3 regions of the Hafnia sp. CBA7124 genome follow, and region 3 is predicted to be linked to each of the others. Evidence: predicted binding sites of a transcription regulator. Region 3 holds the regulator's gene; each other region holds the start of a gene.
What was found. Region 3 encodes PurR, which represses purine synthesis genes. Its sites were predicted from a motif close to CANGCAAACGTTTGCNTG; they were not measured.
Positions count from the first base shown of each region.

Region 1: serA (phosphoglycerate dehydrogenase) is a predicted target of PurR. The motif match lies at 2,696-2,713, and genes of this name have one in related genera.
Region 2: purM (phosphoribosylformylglycinamidine cyclo-ligase) is a predicted target of PurR. The motif match lies at 2,861-2,878, and genes of this name have one in related genera.

Region 1 is NZ_AP017469.1:723,385-729,328, reverse strand. Features, by position in the region: gene zapA (cell division protein ZapA) at 1-325, shown strand, start outside; RNA gene ssrS (6S RNA) at 430-612, shown strand; gene CPY98_RS03450 (5-formyltetrahydrofolate cyclo-ligase) at 644-1,276, shown strand; gene serA (phosphoglycerate dehydrogenase) at 1,355-2,593, opposite strand; gene rpiA (ribose-5-phosphate isomerase RpiA) at 2,973-3,632, opposite strand; gene CPY98_RS03435 (LysR family transcriptional regulator ArgP) at 3,840-4,733, shown strand; gene CPY98_RS03430 (oxidative stress defense protein) at 4,808-5,527, opposite strand; gene argO (arginine exporter ArgO) at 5,673-5,944, opposite strand, start outside.
Region 2 is NZ_AP017469.1:3,169,579-3,175,522, forward strand. Features, by position in the region: gene hda (DnaA inactivator Hda) at 1-369, opposite strand, end outside; gene uraA (uracil permease) at 451-1,743, opposite strand; gene upp (uracil phosphoribosyltransferase) at 2,081-2,707, opposite strand; gene purM (phosphoribosylformylglycinamidine cyclo-ligase) at 3,023-4,063, shown strand; gene purN (phosphoribosylglycinamide formyltransferase) at 4,076-4,714, shown strand; gene speG (spermidine N1-acetyltransferase) at 4,876-5,433, shown strand.
Region 3 is NZ_AP017469.1:2,333,438-2,339,381, reverse strand. Features, by position in the region: gene CPY98_RS10760 (ATP-binding cassette domain-containing protein) at 1-372, opposite strand, end outside; gene CPY98_RS10755 (ABC transporter permease) at 369-2,015, opposite strand; gene purR (HTH-type transcriptional repressor PurR) at 2,019-3,044, opposite strand; gene CPY98_RS21110 (YnhF family membrane protein) at 3,399-3,488, shown strand; gene sodB (superoxide dismutase [Fe]) at 3,582-4,160, opposite strand; gene CPY98_RS10735 (C40 family peptidase) at 4,512-5,492, opposite strand; gene CPY98_RS10730 (Grx4 family monothiol glutaredoxin) at 5,858-5,944, shown strand, end outside.

The DNA.
Region 1 (5,944 bases), 1.6 Mb from region 3:
TGCACAACCGGTAGATATTCAAATTTTTGGTCGTTCGTTAAGAGTTAATTGCCCGCCAGAACAACAAGAAGCGTTGAATCAGGCTGCAGAGGATCTTAATCAGCGGTTGCAAGATCTCAAAGTTCGCACTAGAGTCACCAATACGGAGCAACTGGTTTTCATCGCGGCATTAAACGTATGTCACGAACTGGCGCAAGAACGCTTGAAAACTCGCGATTATGCTTCCAATATGGAACAAAGAATTCGCATGTTGCAGCAGACCATCGAACAAGCTCTGCTGGAACAAGGTCGCATCACTGATCGTCAGGGTGCGCAGTTCGAATAAGTGTGACTTATAGTTGTAACATGTTGATTGGCAAACGATTTTTAAAGAAAGTCGTATCATTTTAAGAAAAATGTGATAAGCTAATTAACAGTAAAGGATACAAAATTTCTCTGAGGTGTTCGTGTGCGGGCCAGTCCCCTGAGCCGATATTTAATACCTCAAGAATGCGGCGGATCCGTAATCGGTGAGCACGCTCGGTCTCCGAGAAGCCTTAAGATTGCGTCGTTGCGTTCACCTTGAACCATGGGTTCAAGGGTTACAGCCTGCTGCGGCACCTCGGAGATTCCCTTACACCAAACATCCTTAAACGGGTGTGTCATGTCCAATAACCATTCTCTCAGCATTTCTTCTCCAAATTCGGATCAATCCCGCTCGGATATTCGCCGTTCAGTTCGTCAATTACGTAAAAATCTTAGCGATGATTTCCAACATCATGCAGCACAAGACATTGCTACACGCGTAATGGAACTACCGCAAATTCAAAACGCACGCACCGTTTCCCTATTTCTCTCTTTCGACGGCGAGCTCAATACCAGACCGCTGATTGAACGTCTTTGGCAGGCGGGAAAATCAGTTTATCTTCCGGTTCTCCATCCCTTCAGCCGCGGTAACTTACTGTTTTTACGCTATAGCGCTGAAAGCGAAATGGTTCTGAATCATTTTGGCATTGAAGAGCCACGCCTTAACGTACAGCAGGTATTACCGATATCTCGGCTAGATATCATTTTTACCCCGCTGGTTGCGTTTGACGCCACAGGGCAAAGATTAGGCATGGGGGGCGGATTCTATGACCGAACCTTGCAGGATTGGGAAAGTGCCTACGCGCAACAATGCGGCCCGTACCCAATAGGATTGGCGCATGACTGCCAGAGAGTCGATGCGTTACCGGTACAAGAGTGGGACGTTCCACTGCCAGAAATCATCACGCCGAGCACTCACTACCGCTGGTAAGATGACAAAATGCCCCAATAAAAACGGCAGCCATTAGGCTGCCATTTTTGTTAGTGCGAAGAACATCGCGCTTAGAGATTAGTACAGCAAGCGGGCGCGAATCGTTCCCGTAATTTCTTTCATGCGCAGCAATGCCGCTTCCGCACGTTCAGTCTCGGTTTCGATATCAATAACGACATAGCCGATCTGAGCATTGGTTTGCAGATACTGCGCGGCAATGTTGACGCCCTCTTCCGCAAAAATCTGGTTAATCTGCGTCAGTACGCCAGGACGGTTTTCATGAATATGCAGCAGACGGCTGACATTTTCTTCATGCATCGGCAGAGAAACTTCAGGGAAATTCACCGCTGACAATGAAGAACCATTATCAGAATATTTCGTGAGTTTACCCGCGACTTCAGCACCGATATTTTCCTGTGCTTCCTGCGTTGAACCGCCAATATGCGGCGTTAGCAAGACGTTATCGAACTCACACAGCGGCGAATTAAACGGATCGCTGTTGGTCGCTGGCTCCGTTGGGAACACGTCGATGGCCGCACCCGATAAATGCTTGGAAGATAACGCGTTGCACAGAGCAGGAATATCCACCACGGTGCCGCGTGATGCGTTGATAAGAATAGCTCCAGGCTTCATAAGCGCCAACTCTTCGGCACCAATCATATCTTTGGTGGAACGCGTTTCAGGCACATGCAATGTCACGACATCGCTCATGTTGAGCAAATCAGAGAGATGACGGACCTGCTGCGCATTCCCCAATGGCAGTTTGTTCTCGATATCATAGAAGAAGACGTTCATACCAATGCCTTCAGCCAAAATACCCAGCTGGGTTCCGATATGGCCGTAACCAATAATGCCCAGTTTTTTACCACGCGCTTCAAAACAGCCCACGGCCTGTTTATTCCATTCACCGCGATGCGCACAGGCATTGGCCGTTGGAATGCCGCGTAACAGCAGCAACAGCTCGCCCAGCACCATTTCGGCTACCGAACGTGTATTAGAGAACGGCGCATTAAATACTGGAATGCCGCGTTTTGCCGCCGCGGTAAGATCGACCTGATTGGTACCAATGCAGAAACAGCCTACGGCAATCAATTTTTCAGCCGCAGCGAAGATATCTTCGGTCAGGTGGGTTCGGGAACGAATTCCAACGAAATGAGCATCACGAATGGATGCCTTCATCGATTCAGAGTCCAGCGCACCTTTATGATATTCGATGTTGGTGTAACCCGCTGCACGTAGATTGTCGACGGTGCTTTGATGAACCCCTTCAACTAAAAGGAACTTAATCCTGTCTTTCTCCAAAGATACTTTTGCCATGACCCGACCCTAACCCCTGTTAATTCGAACCTTAGTGTGGCCGCAACGGAAAGCAAAACTCCTGCGGCATGCAGCCAACATAACAAATATTACGCATCCAGCAAGCCAACCGATTGCCTACAAGGGGGTGAGCAACGGGTTGAAAACGTTAAAAGTTGGCGAAAAATGCTACTGCTTTTAATCGTGACAGCGTGAAAGTATCGTCAAGCGCAAATATGTGACATATGTCACCGAATTTAGGGGGTGTGATAAATAAATGGAATTCTATGTTTAAAACGAAGTTAACAAAGAGGGAGGAATAAGATAAAAATCGCAAGGTGCTGCACATAAAAAAACAGCCCCGAAGATTCGGAGCTGCTGATTCATCATGGCGAATAATTTAAGCCGTAATGGTTTTCACGCCGTCAGCCGAGCCAACCAGCGCAACGTCCGCGCCACGATTTGCGAACAAGCCAACGGTGACCACACCGGCAATACCGTTAATCTGTTTTTCTAACGCAATCGCATCCATAATTTTCAGATTATGCACGTCTAAAATCACGTTGCCGTTATCCGTTAGAACGCCTTGGCGATATTCAGGCTGGCCGCCTAATTTCACCAACTCACGCGCAACGTAGGAGCGTGCCATCGGGATCACTTCTACAGGCAGCGGGAAGTTACCCAGAATATCTACCTGTTTAGAAGAATCGACGATGCAAATAAATTTCTTCGCCACGGCCGCCACGATCTTCTCGCGAGTCAGTGCCGCTCCGCCGCCTTTGATCATCTGCATGTGACCGTTGATTTCATCCGCACCATCAACATAAATATCTAACGAATCGACTTCGTTAAGATCGAAAACGGTAATGCCCAAACTTTTCAGTTTCTCAGTGGAAGCATCAGAGCTTGAAACCGCGCCCTCGATTTGCCCTTTCATGGTGCCCAGCGCATCAATAAAATGCGCGGCGGTTGAGCCCGTGCCCACACCCACGATGGTGCCCGGTTTTACATACTTGAGCGCTTCCCAACCCACTGCTTTTTTCAGTTCATCTTGAGTCATTACCGAATCCTATGGACTATGCTACGAAAACGTGTGCGTATTATAGAGCAACTGCCCATAAATGGCGTGTCACAGGGCGGCTTTTTCGCCTTAAGCGATCACCTTTTCCATGACAAGAGTGTATTTTCTCCTCTTGAAGGGGAAAAAATGTGGCATATTGCAGTTATTAAGATATAAAAATCATAAGAGCAGGGGACGAAGAACAACATGAAACGCCCGGACTACCGGACTTTGCAAGCACTGGATGCGGTAATACGCGAACGTGGCTTTGAGCGTGCGGCACAAAAACTCTGTATAACTCAGTCAGCGGTTTCTCAGCGAATCAAGCAGTTAGAAAACCTGTTCGGTCAGCCTCTGCTGGTTCGTACCGTCCCCCCTCGCCCAACGGAACAGGGGCAGCGTTTGCTGGCTTTGTTGCATCAAGTTGAATTGCTTGAAGAGGAGTGGCTAGGCAACGATAGCAGCACCGATGGCCCACTGTTGCTCTCTCTCGCCGTCAACGCCGATAGTTTGGCAACTTGGCTGCTGCCCGCCTTAAAACCGGTGCTGGCGGATTCACCGCTGCGCTTGAACCTTCAGGTTGAAGATGAAACCCGAACTCAGGAACGACTCCGTCGTGGTGAAGTGGTCGGCGCGGTGAGTATCCAGCCACAGCCATTACCTAGCTGTTTAGTCGACCGCCTTGGTGCGCTCGATTACCTATTTGTGGCGTCACCGACTTTTGCTGCACGTTACTTCCCAAATGGCGTGAACCGTTCTTCATTGCTGAAAGCGCCAGCCGTCGCCTTTGACCACTTAGACGATATGCACCAAGCTTTCCTACAACAGAACTTTGATCTACCGCCGGGCAGCGTACCGTGTCATATCGTTAATTCATCTGAAGCCTTTGTACAACTGGCATTGCAGGGAACCACCTGCTGTATGATCCCGCATCTTCAGATCGAAAAAGAGCTAAAAGAAGGCTCGCTGATAAACTTAACCCCCGGCATGGTTCAGCGCCGTATGTTGTATTGGCACCGCTTCGCACCAGAAAGCCGCATGATGCGTCGAGTCACCGATGCGCTGCTTTCTCACGGGCACAACGTACTGCGCCAAGATTAAGCCCTTCATAATTGGTATAAAAACCATAAAAAAAGCACACCTTCCGGTGTGCTTTTTTGCTCTCTCGGCAGACGTTATTTATTCAGGCTGAAGACCACATCAACCTGATCGTCAAACTGGATCGTTTGCTGTTCATAGGTCTGTGCAGCCGATGCTTTTGGCATTGAATCAGCTGCCATATACATGCGGCTTACTGGGGCTGGCTGGTAGTTGGATACGTGATATTGAATGCTGTATACCGGACCAAGCACCACACCAAAGCCTTTGGCCAGAGACTGAGCCTGACTCACGGCATTTTTAATCGCTTCCTGACGTGCCTGTTCACGATAAGCTTCAGGCTTGGCAACGCCTAACTCAACAGAACGAATCTCATTGAGGTTAGCTTTCAATGCACCATCCAATAAACCATTCAGCTTATCCAACTGGCGCAGAGTGACTTGCACGCGGCGATCGGCACGATAGCCTTTTAGCTCGCTTTTGCCGTCTTTCAGATAATCGTACTCTGGCTGAGTGCTTAAGTTAGCCGCACTGATGTCTTTTTTCTCAATACCGTTGGTATTCAGAAAATCAAAATATTTTGCCACACGCTGATCGACCTGCGTCTTAGCGCTCGCCGCATCTTTCGCTGAAGCGGTCACTTGGAAAGTCAGCGTCGCAATATCAGGAGTTGCGTCTACGCTTGATGTTCCAGAGGTCACTAGATGTGGTCCTTCTGGCATTTCAGCCGCCTGAGACAGCGCTGGCAACGCGCTTAATCCCATCACTGCAACCATCGCTAAGGCTTTTAGCTTCATGGTGTCTCCTTGTAGACATACTCGATGTTTAGTGGTTTCAACGGCCAGTGTCTGGCGCTGAAAGATGAACAACATCCTGAACTAAAAAAGACGCTAACGCATTAGGAACAATCCAGAATTTTATCTATCAACTGCCAACAACACCTTACAAATGTAGCCCATTTCTTGCCAGTTGCAGGGCAATAACCCACATCACACAGGCAACAAGAAGATTAATCACCCGCTGAGCTTTAGGCGTACTTAGCCATGGCGCTAACCACGCGGCGAGCAGTGCCAACGAAAAGAACCAAATCGCAGAAGCACTTACGGCGCCAAAAGCAAACCAACTGCGGGCGTCTGCTGCAAGCTGTCCACCTAAGCTTCCTAACACGACGAACGTATCTAAATAAACATGTGGGTTAAGCCATGTCACGGCCA
Region 2 (5,944 bases), 840 kb from region 3:
ATAGAGATTGAAAATCGCCATTTCCCACTCAGCTTCTCCGGCGATGCATTCAATATTATCAATGCAAACCAAGGAGAGCTGCTCCATGCCATCTAACACTTCGGGCACAAAGTAGGCACGTTTATCCAAAGGCACATAGCCCACGGCTTCACCGCGCTGAGAAAGCTCTGCACAGGCCGCATGCAACAGATGGCTACGCCCTCCGCCCTCACGCGACCAAAAATAGATATAGGTACCATGCTCCTGCTGCAAAGCGCCCTGCAATGCGGCTAACAGAGAAGAATTCTCTCCCGGATAGAAACTCGCAAAAGTCTCGTCATCAGGCAAATAAAGTGGCAGTGAAAGCTGTGCCGGCGTGTTCAGAAGCACCTCAAACCAAAACAGGCAAAAAAACGCCGCCAGTTTAACACATAAACTGGCGGCTGTTGAGCGAGGATCGTCAGGATCAGATTAACGCGCAGGCGTTTGTTCTTCGTCTGCTTCGTCGAGGATCACTTCTTCACCACGAACCATGCTGATCACTTTGAATAACAGACTCATGGCAATACCAACAATCGTCGCCAGCGCCATACCTTTCAATTCAGCGGCACCAATGTGGATGGTCGCGCCGCTCACGCCAATAATCAAAATAATCGACGTCAGGATCAGGTTCTGCGCTTTGTTGTAGTCCACTTTTGATTCAATCAGCACACGAATACCCGATGCACCGATGACGCCGTACAGCAGCAGAGAGACACCGCCCATCACCGGCACGGGCACCATCTGAATCGCCGCTGCCAGCTTGCCGATACAAGACAGCAGAATAGCCAGAACCGCTGCGCCGCCAATTACCCAGGTGCTATACACTTTGGTAATCGCCATCACGCCGATATTTTCGCCGTAGGTGGTATTTGGCGTTGAGCCGAAGAAACCCGAGAACATGGTTGATAGACCATTCGCAAACATCGAGCGATGCAAACCAGGATCACGCAGCAAATCTTTCTTCACGATATTCGCCGTCACCACCAAATGGCCCACGTGCTCGGCAATTACCACCAGCGCAGCAGGCAGAATGGTCAGGATCGCAAACCACTCAAATTTTGGCGTATAGAAAGTCGGTAACGCAAACCAATGAGCTTCACGGATAGGCGTTAAATCCACCACGCCCATGGCAAATGACAGTGCATACCCTGCCAACACACCGATTAAGATAGGGATAATCGCTAAAAAGCCGCGGAACAGCACCGAGCCCAATACGGTCACCCCTAAAGTCACCATAGAAATGGTGATCGTGGTGGTATCTACCGATGCTCCGCTGGCTGGCAATAAGCCCGCCATATTCGCGGCAACGCCCGCAAGCTCAAGTCCGATAACCGCAACAATCGCCCCCATCGCCGCCGGAGGGAACATCACATCCAGCCAGCCCGTTCCGGCTTTCTTCACAATCAACGCCACCAAGCAGAACAGCGCGCCGCACACAATAAAGCCACCGAGCGCCAGCTCATAGCCTAAAGGTAACAGCAGCATAACCGGTGAAATAAAGGCAAAACTCGATCCCAAATAAGCAGGGATTTTTCCCTTACAGATAAATAAATACAGCAGCGTACCGACGCCGTTGAACAGCAAGACCGTCGCAGGGTTTATCTTGAATAGAATAGGCACCAGAACCGTTGCGCCAAACATGGCGAACAAATGCTGGAAGCTCAACGGAATCGTTTGCAAAAGCGGTGGGCGTTCGCTTACTCCGATGACGCGACGAGTCATGTTTTTTATCCTCTAAGTGATTTTATTGAATAGCCGGGTGTTGTGTTTTTAGCTTGGTCTACCCGCTTTAAGAATGCAGGGTATATACAGACTAATGCTGGTCACTGAAGCATGATTTTAGGGGAAGTACACCGATGGGGTCGTAGCAGCTTTAGCTGCCGACAACTTTGCCAGGAGCAAAGTTGAACAATGCTTCAGCATTGCCCTTTAGGGGGGAACACATGGATGTGTTCCATAACGGCCCCGCGGTGTGCTAGCCCCGTGTATCTCGATCTCTTAAACGATCGGCATTAGGGTATAGACCAAAAAAAAGCCGACTCTCAAGTCGGCTCAATCATTATTTCGTACCAAATATCTTATCGCCCGCATCGCCCAAGCCAGGAATGATGTACCCCTTCTCATTCAAGCCCTGATCGATAGACGCAGTGTACAGCTCAACGTCTGGGTGCACTTTTTCTAACGCCGCAATACCTTCTGGCGCAGCAACCAGTACTAATACTTTAATACTGTGACAGCCTGCTTTTTTCAGCAGATCGATAGTTGCAATCATAGAACCACCGGTTGCTAACATTGGATCAACCACCAGCGCCATACGCTCATCGATGTTTGAAACCAATTTCTGGAAGTAAGGCACAGGCTCCAGAGTTTCTTCGTCGCGGTAAACACCAACAACGCTGATACGTGCGCTTGGAACATGTTCCAGCACGCCTTCCATCATGCCCAAACCTGCGCGCAGGATTGGAACCACGGTGATTTTTTTACCTTTGATCTGATCGACTTCGACTGGACCACACCAACCATCAATTGTTACTTTTTCTGTTTCGAGGTCTGCGGTCGCTTCATAGGTCAGTAAACTCCCGACCTCTGATGCCAGTTCACGAAAACGTTTGGTGCTAATATCGTTCTCGCGCATCAAGCCCAGTTTATGTCTTACGAGCGGGTGTTTTACTTCGACGATCTTCATCATTTCATCTCCCAGGTTGCGGTCAGCGCAAAAAAAAATCGCGAGATTATAACGCCTTTTAAAATCCGCGCCACCGTTAAAATCATGATCCAGATCAGCTTAGATGAGATCTCCACTGTTTACAGGAAAAAATCAGATCCCCTTCACAAGCCGCTCGCAAACGTTTGCCTAGACTGTTAGAATTGCCGCGCTTTTGAATATTTCAGTGTGCGTTCTGTTATCCGATGCAAGTGCAAGCCGCACCGTTACTGAGTTAGCGGTTCCTCTTCACTCCTGATATCAGAACTCATCCTAACCGCCATGGGGATTTTCGCAGTGACCGACAAAACCGCTCTCAGTTATAAAGACGCAGGTGTAGACATTGATGCTGGCAATGCCTTAGTTGATCGCATTAAAGGTGTGGTAAAAGAAACTCGTCGCCCGGAAGTCATGGGTGGTCTGGGTGGATTTGGCGCACTTTGTGCCCTGCCGCAAAAGTATCGCGAACCCATTCTGGTTTCAGGCACCGACGGCGTTGGCACCAAATTACGTCTGGCGATGGATTTAAAACGTCACGACACCATCGGTATTGATTTGGTCGCGATGTGCGTTAATGACTTGGTCGTGCAAGGCGCCGAACCGCTGTTCTTCCTCGATTATTATGCGACCGGAAAATTAGACGTAGACACCGCCGCTAGCGTTATTACCGGCATTGCCGAAGGCTGCAAGCAGTCAGGCTGCGCGCTGGTCGGTGGTGAAACCGCTGAAATGCCGGGGATGTATCACGGCGAAGATTACGACGTTGCAGGCTTCTGCGTTGGCGTGGTTGAAAAGTCCGAAATCATTGACGGCAGCAAGGTTCAAGCGGGCGACGTACTCATCGCGCTGGGCGCAAGCGGTCCACATTCCAACGGCTATTCGCTGGTGCGCAAGATTTTAGAAGTCAGCCATACCGATCCGCTCAAAGAAGAGCTGGATGGCAAACCGCTGGCAGACCATTTACTGGCGCCAACCAAGATCTACGTAAAATCCATTCTTAAGCTGATTGAAGAACACGACATCCATGCGATTGCCCACCTCACCGGCGGCGGTTTCTGGGAGAACATTCCACGCGTGCTGCCAGAAGGCACACAGGCCGTTATCGATGAATCCAGCTGGCAGTGGCCATCGGTCTTTAACTGGCTGCAACAGGCTGGCAACGTCAGCCGACATGAAATGTATCGTACCTTCAACTGCGGCGTTGGCATGATCATCGCGCTGCCTGCTTCAGAGGTGGATGCGGCGATTGCGCTCATGAATGCCCACGGCGAAAAAGCATGGAAAATTGGTGCAATTGCGGCGTCAAATACCGATGAACGCGTTGTGATCAACGCCTAAGCGACTGAGCAAATGAAAAACATCGTCGTTTTAATTTCCGGCAACGGTAGCAACCTACAGGCATTAATTGATGCCTGTAACGATGGGCGCATCCGTGGACGCATCAGTGCGGTGTTCAGCAATAAGGCAAATGCCTATGGACTTGAACGTGCAGCACAGGATGGAATTCCCGCGCACTGTCTAGACCCAAAATCCTATGCCGACCGCGATGCTTTTGATCTGGCGCTAATGCAAGAGATCGACGGATACCAGCCAGATTTAGTGGTTCTAGCGGGCTATATGCGTATTTTATCTCCGCGTTTTGTGCAGCATTATCAGGGCAGGATGCTCAATATCCACCCTTCTCTGCTGCCCAAATATCCGGGATTACACACGCACCAGCAGGCGCTAAACAACGGTGATGAAGAGCATGGTACCTCGGTGCATTTTGTCACCGATGAGCTGGACGGCGGGCCGGTTGTTCTACAGGCCAAAGTTCCGATCTTCGAGCATGACAGCGAAGATGAAATTATTGAGCGTGTTCAGGTGCAAGAGCATTCTATCTATCCGCTGGTTGTCAGCTGGTTTATTGATGGACGCTTAAAAGCCAAAGACGATGCTGCATGGTTAGACGGCGTATGCTTACCTGCGCAAGGGTACGCGCCAGACTAAACCACGCTTCACTGCCGTTATAAACAAAATCCCTAGCCTTGGCTGGGGATTTTTGTATTTGCCGCCTTCAAGCAACTTGAATTATTTTGGGTATAATACAGTCTGTAGTATTCACTACATCGGCTATCCTGCTGAAACTTATGACAGTGAGAGGAATCAACATGTCCAGCGACAACAACGTCAGATTGCGCCCCCTGGAACGGGAAGACTTGACGTTCGTTCATCAACTCGACAATAACGCTAGCATCATGCGCTATTGGTTTGAAGAACCCTATATTGCCTTTGTAGAACTCTCTGAGCTGTATGACAAACACATTCACGATCAGAGCGAACGCCGCTTCGTGGTTGAACACGACGGGGTTAAAATTGGCTTAGTTGAACTGGTTGAGATTGACCATATTCACCGCCGCGCCGAATTTCAAATCATCATCGACCCTGCCCATCAAGGCCACGGTTATGCCAGCAAAGCGGCACAGTTGGCTTTGGATCATGGTTTTTCGGTGCTCAATCTCTACAAACTGTATTTAATCGTCGACAAAGAAAACCAAAAGGCGATTCATATTTACAGCAAGTTAGGATTCAAAATCGAAGGCGAACTGATCCACGAATTCTTTATCAACGGCGAATACCGCAACGCAATCCGTATGTGTATTTTCCAGCCGGATTATTTGGCGAAATATAAATCCCCTACCCCGCCGGTGAATCCGAATTCAATGTAAGGTTGGGGCGCAAAACAAGCCTTTATGTAAGGTTTCGAGCGCTTTGCTTATGAAGCCTTGGTGTAAGATTTCGTCCGCCTATTTATACCGAGCTACATGGGTACATTACTGAAGGCGTACGATGAGGGGCGCCAGCGCGCGCCCCTTCAATCCTCGCGCTTTTATCCGAGACGCCATCTCCGCACCGGGTCGGCATGCGCCATCCCTGGCGCCTCCTCCCCTAACGCTAACATCCTGTTAGCGTTGCTCTTTCTCCCAAAACTTAAACTAAAAAACAGATGTTTTTTTGTCTTTTGGGTTTGACCTTCTCCGGCACGTTACCGGACAGCCGAGTGAATCATGCAGGTTAGAATTCGCCGACAGGGACGTCGGCGAAAGAACGGAGGAGCCAGGATGGCGATTGCCGTTCGTTCCGTTAAGACCGGAATGATGAAATGAGGGCACCCGCGTAGCGGGCTGGAAGGGGGTGCCAAGCCGGGTTGTTAGGGGGCGGCGATTGGCCCCCTAACAC
Region 3 (5,944 bases):
GTCAATTTTCTCTAATGCCTGCGTGACCTGCTGATGCTGTTCTTCTTTGCCGATGTTTTCAGGTAAGGCGAAAAGCAGGTTTTGTGTAACGTTTAGGTGGGGAAACAATAAATCATCTTGGAATAGCAGCCCGATTTTTCGCTGATAGGCAGGAAGTTCAGTCACATCATGACTATCGATCAGCACTTTTCCCTGCGTTGATAGCGGGGCGTGAGCATGCCCCGCCATAGCCAGCAATAAGCTCGATTTCCCGCAGCCGCTAGGCCCCATCAGCGTGAGTATTTGTCCGCCTTCTACGCGGGTATTCAACGCTGAAGTTAGCGGTCTATCATCGAGATAAACCTGGAATTGCTCAAACGCTAAAGCCGTCACAGTTTTTTGTTCCTTGTCAGTATGAATGGCAAAAATAGCGCGATACCGTAAACCAAAAGTGGGATGAACGTTTGCCACAGAGCCGCAACGGCGGCCATGCGGCGATCGATACCGGATGCATAAGCGACGGTTTCCGTTGCCAACGTGGGGAAGCGCCCAGCGCCTAAACCCAGCGTGGGTAAATATAATCCTATGCTAACCGCGAAACCTAATGCGACGGAAAGCGCCAATGGCTTACTCAATAATGGGATCTTGATGCGCCAGAAACAGGTCCAAGGCGACTTTCCAAGTGATTGTGCGGTATAGATCAGCCGCGGATCGAAAGTCTGCCACGTGCCGCTGAGGCTAAGAAAAAAATACGGAACGATAAACACCATATGAGCAAAGATCACGCTGGGCAGCAGACCAATCACATCCAACCAAGCGGCCATGTGCTGCAAGCCGAAAATTAGGCTGATTTGTGGAGTCAACAGCGGGGCGAGCAGAAACCATGAGTTTGTATTTCTACGCGTATAAAATTGCCATTCCAAAAAACCAACGCACAGAAGTAAACCTAACAGATTCGCCACACTCGCAATGAGCAGACTATTTATGATCGGAGTACTAAGCTGATGAACGCTGGTAAGCCAATAATCATAGCTCCACTGTAGTGGAAAAGAAGACGAGAAAGGCCAACGCCATGCAACCGACCACACGAAGAGTACCGCATAGGCGCCCAGCGTTAACACAATACCCATTGCCCAGAGTGGGGTAAGCGGCATGCGCCACGTGCTGCGCCTTTGTCCATAAGCGTTGCGGCAATATGTTAACCAGCTCTTTTCAGCATATCGCCACGCACCAAAGCTGGCTAATGTGATAACAATAAGTAGCAGCGTACCAGCAGCGGCTAAAGATTGATGCCCCATCGAGGGTTCGCTTATCCATTGCCAAACTAACAACGCCAAGGTTGTGGGCTGCTGTGGCCCCAATAGAATCGCAATATCTACGGTGGATAGGCCAAAGGCGAGCACACAAAACAACGGCAAACGCAGAGCCACAAGTATTTGCGGAACTAATAGCAACCACCAGGCTTTCTCACTGTGGTAACCCAATGCGTTAGCAGCCTGCATCTGGCGAGCGACATCAATTCGACCCGCGATGTTAAACGCCATCAAAAATAAAAAAGGTGTCTCTTTGATCACCAATAAAAGAATTAAGGATAGGGCATAAGGGTCATTGACGATTGGCCAATCTGGCGGGCGCACAAAACCCGTAAATGTTGGGGATATAAGCCTGAGTAGCCAACCTGAGGGGGATAACAGCAGTATGAGACCGGTCGCCAGTGCAATATGCGGCATGGCTAAAATCGCACTCGAAATAGCGCGAGCGGTGCAGCTGGCGCGCTGTATAACCTGACTGCAAAGCGCTAATGCCAACCAAAGTGATATTAACGTCGCGGCGATTGCACTCCATAAGCTCAGGCCAACTGAGCGCATCAAACCTGGCCATTGGAGTAAAAGCGTCCACGGCTGGATGAAGGTGTTGAAAGAGGAAATGTCAGACAGCGGCTGAGTCAGTGCCAAGAGCGCTGCCAATATTGGCAACGCTCCTGCTATGAACAGCCCAACGGGGAACAGCGCTAAAAGAAAAGGGCTGTTCTTCATCACTTAGCGGCGATAGTCCAGATATGGGCCATCGGCAACGGAGCGGCGTTCCACCAGTTTTGGATGCACCTCGATCGTTTGAGAATCTTCACGCTTGCTCACGATACGGTCGAGTAGCATGTCAAAGGCCATTGAGCCCAAACGCTCTTTCGGCTGATGGATGGTGGTCAACGCTGGTGAGAAGTAGCGGGCGTTGCGCACGTTATCATAACCGATCACCGATATATCCTGCGGTACACGCAAGCCCATCTCATCGGCGGCACATATTGCGCCCATCGCCATGATGTCCCCACCCACAAAGACCGCCGTTGGGCGATTTTTTTGCGACAGAATTTGATGCATGGCTTTGTAACCGGATTCTGGCTCGAAATCGCCTTCTACCATCCACTCATCACGAGCGGGAATGTTGGCTTCTTGTAGGGCTTTCAGGAAGCCGCGTAGGCGACCTCCGCCGGTGTTACGAGAAAGCTGACCGGTAATCGCCCCAATATCACGATGACCACGTTCAATTAAATAGCGGCCGGCTAAATAGCCACCTTCGAACGCATTATCCTGAATGGCATCGGTAAAATCACTGCGTTGTGTCCCCCAGTCCATCACCACCATTGGAATATTGCGGTAGTCCTCAAGGGTTTGCAGCAGATTTTCTGGGTATTCAGAACACATCACTAATAATCCATCGACGCGTTTTTGCGCCAGCATCGCTAAATAAGCTTTTTGCTTTTCAGGGTTGTTGTGAGAGTTACATAAAATGAGCGTATAGCCTTGGCTGTAGCAGGCGTTTTCAACGGCCTCAATGACCTCAGCAAAATAGGGCGCCTCGCTGGACGTCGCCAGCAAACCGATCGATTTGGTGTGGTTAACTTTCAGGCTACGGGCGACGGCGCTGGGAGAGTAGTGCAATTCTTTAATTGCTTCCCAAACCGCGGTCTTGGTCTCTTCTGCGACAAAACGCGTCTTATTAATAACGTGAGACACTGTCGTGGTTGAAACGCCCGCGCGTTTTGCCACATCTTTAATCGTTGCCATGAAACAGATGACTCCTAAGCTAATGTAACTATGACATAGCTATTGTGTTAATCGTTTGCTTACGTACATCAAAATACACTGATTACAATCGCATCAAAGAGAGGAATATGCGGATATATCAAGCGCCAGCCTATTCTTTTACGTTATGAAAGCTGATACGTAGCAGTAAACCGTAAATTTTGGCCTATAAAATGCAAAAGGGGAAGTCAAAATTGTGTGTTAACAGAAAGAATAATCGAAAGTTTTACTGCGTGCGATCCCATTTAAGGTATGTGAAAATGATTTCACACACTTTCTGCAAGTGTTTATGTATAATCAAAATTGATCTGATAACGAAATGCGGGAGAAGAAGAAATGGAAACCGATCTGAAATATTCTCTAATGACAACGGTCGCAGCACTGGCTGTGATTGTTATCTTTAGTTTTGTTGCTGCGCTACATTGATTTATCGCTAAGTTTTTTATCGATAGCCATTAACATGGCTAAAACAAAAGGCGGTCAGTTGACCGCCTTTTTCATGTACGTCACTCAGCAAACTTATGCCAAGTTTTTCGCCACGAATTCCCAGTTTACCAGAGCCCAGAAGTTCTCCAGATATTTAGGACGCGCGTTGCGATAGTCGATGTAGTAGGCGTGTTCCCAAACGTCCACGGTCAGCAGTGGTTTGTCACCGTTGGTCAGTGGAGTTGCAGCGTTTGAGGTGTTTACAATCGCCAAAGAACCGTCTGCTTTTTTAACCAGCCAAGTCCAACCAGAACCGAAGTTGCCAATGGCAGATTTAGTCAGTTCTTCTTTGAATGCATCAAATGAACCAAACGCTTTGTTAATGGCTTCAGCCACGGCGCCAGTTGGTGCGTTGCCACCTTTTGGTGACAGGCAATGCCAGTAGAAGGTGTGGTTCCAAACCTGAGCAGCGTTGTTGAAGATACCGCCAGTAGAGGTCTTGATGATCTCTTCCAGTGATTTACCTTCGAACTCAGTGCCTTTGATCAGGTTGTTCAGGTTTACCACATAGGTATTGTGATGCTTACCGTAGTGGTATTCCAAGGTTTCTGCGGAGATGTGCGGTTCGAGTGCGTTTTTTTCGTATGGTAATGCAGGTAATTCAAAAGACATTGCTCTCTCCTATTATTGCTCTATTTTGCAATGAAACAGTTACACGTAAGTGTTTTATGTTTCATGCATCACACCAACGTTAATGTCAGTGAGCGGGTTTTTAAAATTGAAACGATCTTGTTGTGCTCTTGTTATGGGGATCGATTTTAGCAAGTTTTGAATCTAATAACAGGCAAAATTTTTGTTTTTGGTTATCAATTGGCGATTTGTGCACCATTCGTTCAAAACGGCCACAGAACATAAAATAAGGGGAGGGGATAATACAAAGATGGGGTAAATCTAAATGATAGGGATTATCACAAAATGCAATGAATCCCTACCATAAGTCTGTTTAACAATGATCTTCTGCTATTAACGAATCGTTTTTGGCGTCATCACGCGGCGAGCGCCAACGTAGTGTCCTTGCCAATAATCGTTATCTAAATAGCTGATCCGAATTTGTTCGCCGGTGCGAGGTGACTGAATGAATTTTCCCTCACCCATATAAACACCCACATGGTCGGCGGCACCCCGATTATTAATACGGAAGAAGACCAAGTCGCCTTTTTGTAGCTCTGTTTTTTTCACCGGAGCCGCATCACGCAGATGATACATTTCATTGGCGGTACGAGGGATCTTGATGCTCAGTAAATCCTGATAGGCGTAATAAACCAATCCACTGCAATCGAAGCCTGTGCTTGGTGACGCACCACCCCAACGATACGGTTTTCCTACCTGATTCATCAGCTTATTCATCGCCGTTTGCTTAGCATGCTGGTAACGCTTTTTATGCTGAGGACTCAGACGAATGGGTTTGCCATCAACGATTTCAATATTGTTTTGATTCAGCTTGAGCTTGGCTAATTCACCTTTGCTGCTTCTGCCATGGCTATTCAATTCACCGCGCTGGCGGCCATAGGTTTTTTTATTACTTACGCGAGCCAACGTAGCGGTGGAATGTGAGCCGCTTTTCTTGGCGCTGGATTTTGTCTTAGGGTTAGAAATAGATGCTAGTACCGCTTTATCTATTTTTTTGCTATTTGCTTTATTGCGCGCGACTTCTCTATTTTTGGCAAACTTAGTAGCGAGAGCGCTAGGCTGAGTTGTCGCTGATTTTTTAGTCGTTTTGCTCTTTTGTTCTAACGATTTTTTATTTTTGGCTGTCGTTGTAGGCGTCGCTGTTTTTTCTTTTTTGCTGGTAGCTGGTTTTCGTTTTTTACGATCGGCAGATTCGCTACTTGTCGCATGCGACTTTCGCTGATCGGCAACGACTTTATGCCCCGGAGAGGCATTCGCTGCATTAGCAAATAGCTGTGTAAACAGCAGAACAAAGAGCGCGATATATAGACGCATCGATAGGTTCCAGGCTTTGTCCCAAGCAAAAAACATGGCAAACAGTATTAAATAAACAGCCGCAACAAAACAGCATTCATTTCTGCTATTTATATTCTCTTTGTGACTAAATGTTACGATGATTGAATCAGATGCTGTTTTATTCACAAAACGCTGCATATCTGATCATGTGCAAAACGGATATAGCATAGCACGTTTTTAGATTAAACTGAGCTTACGCTGTGACGGTGTGTTGAAAATCAGATAATAGCCACACAAAAGATGGCGTTTTTTTCTCAGAGCGACACTCGGTACAATCCAGTACAATAATTCGATATGCACTTGCATGCTGTAGGCATAACACTGGCTAGAGGAAGTAAACTAAAATGACAATGACCACCATTGAAAAAATTCAGCGCCAACTGGCTGAAAACCCGATTATTTTGTACATGAAAGGCTCACCTAAATTGCCA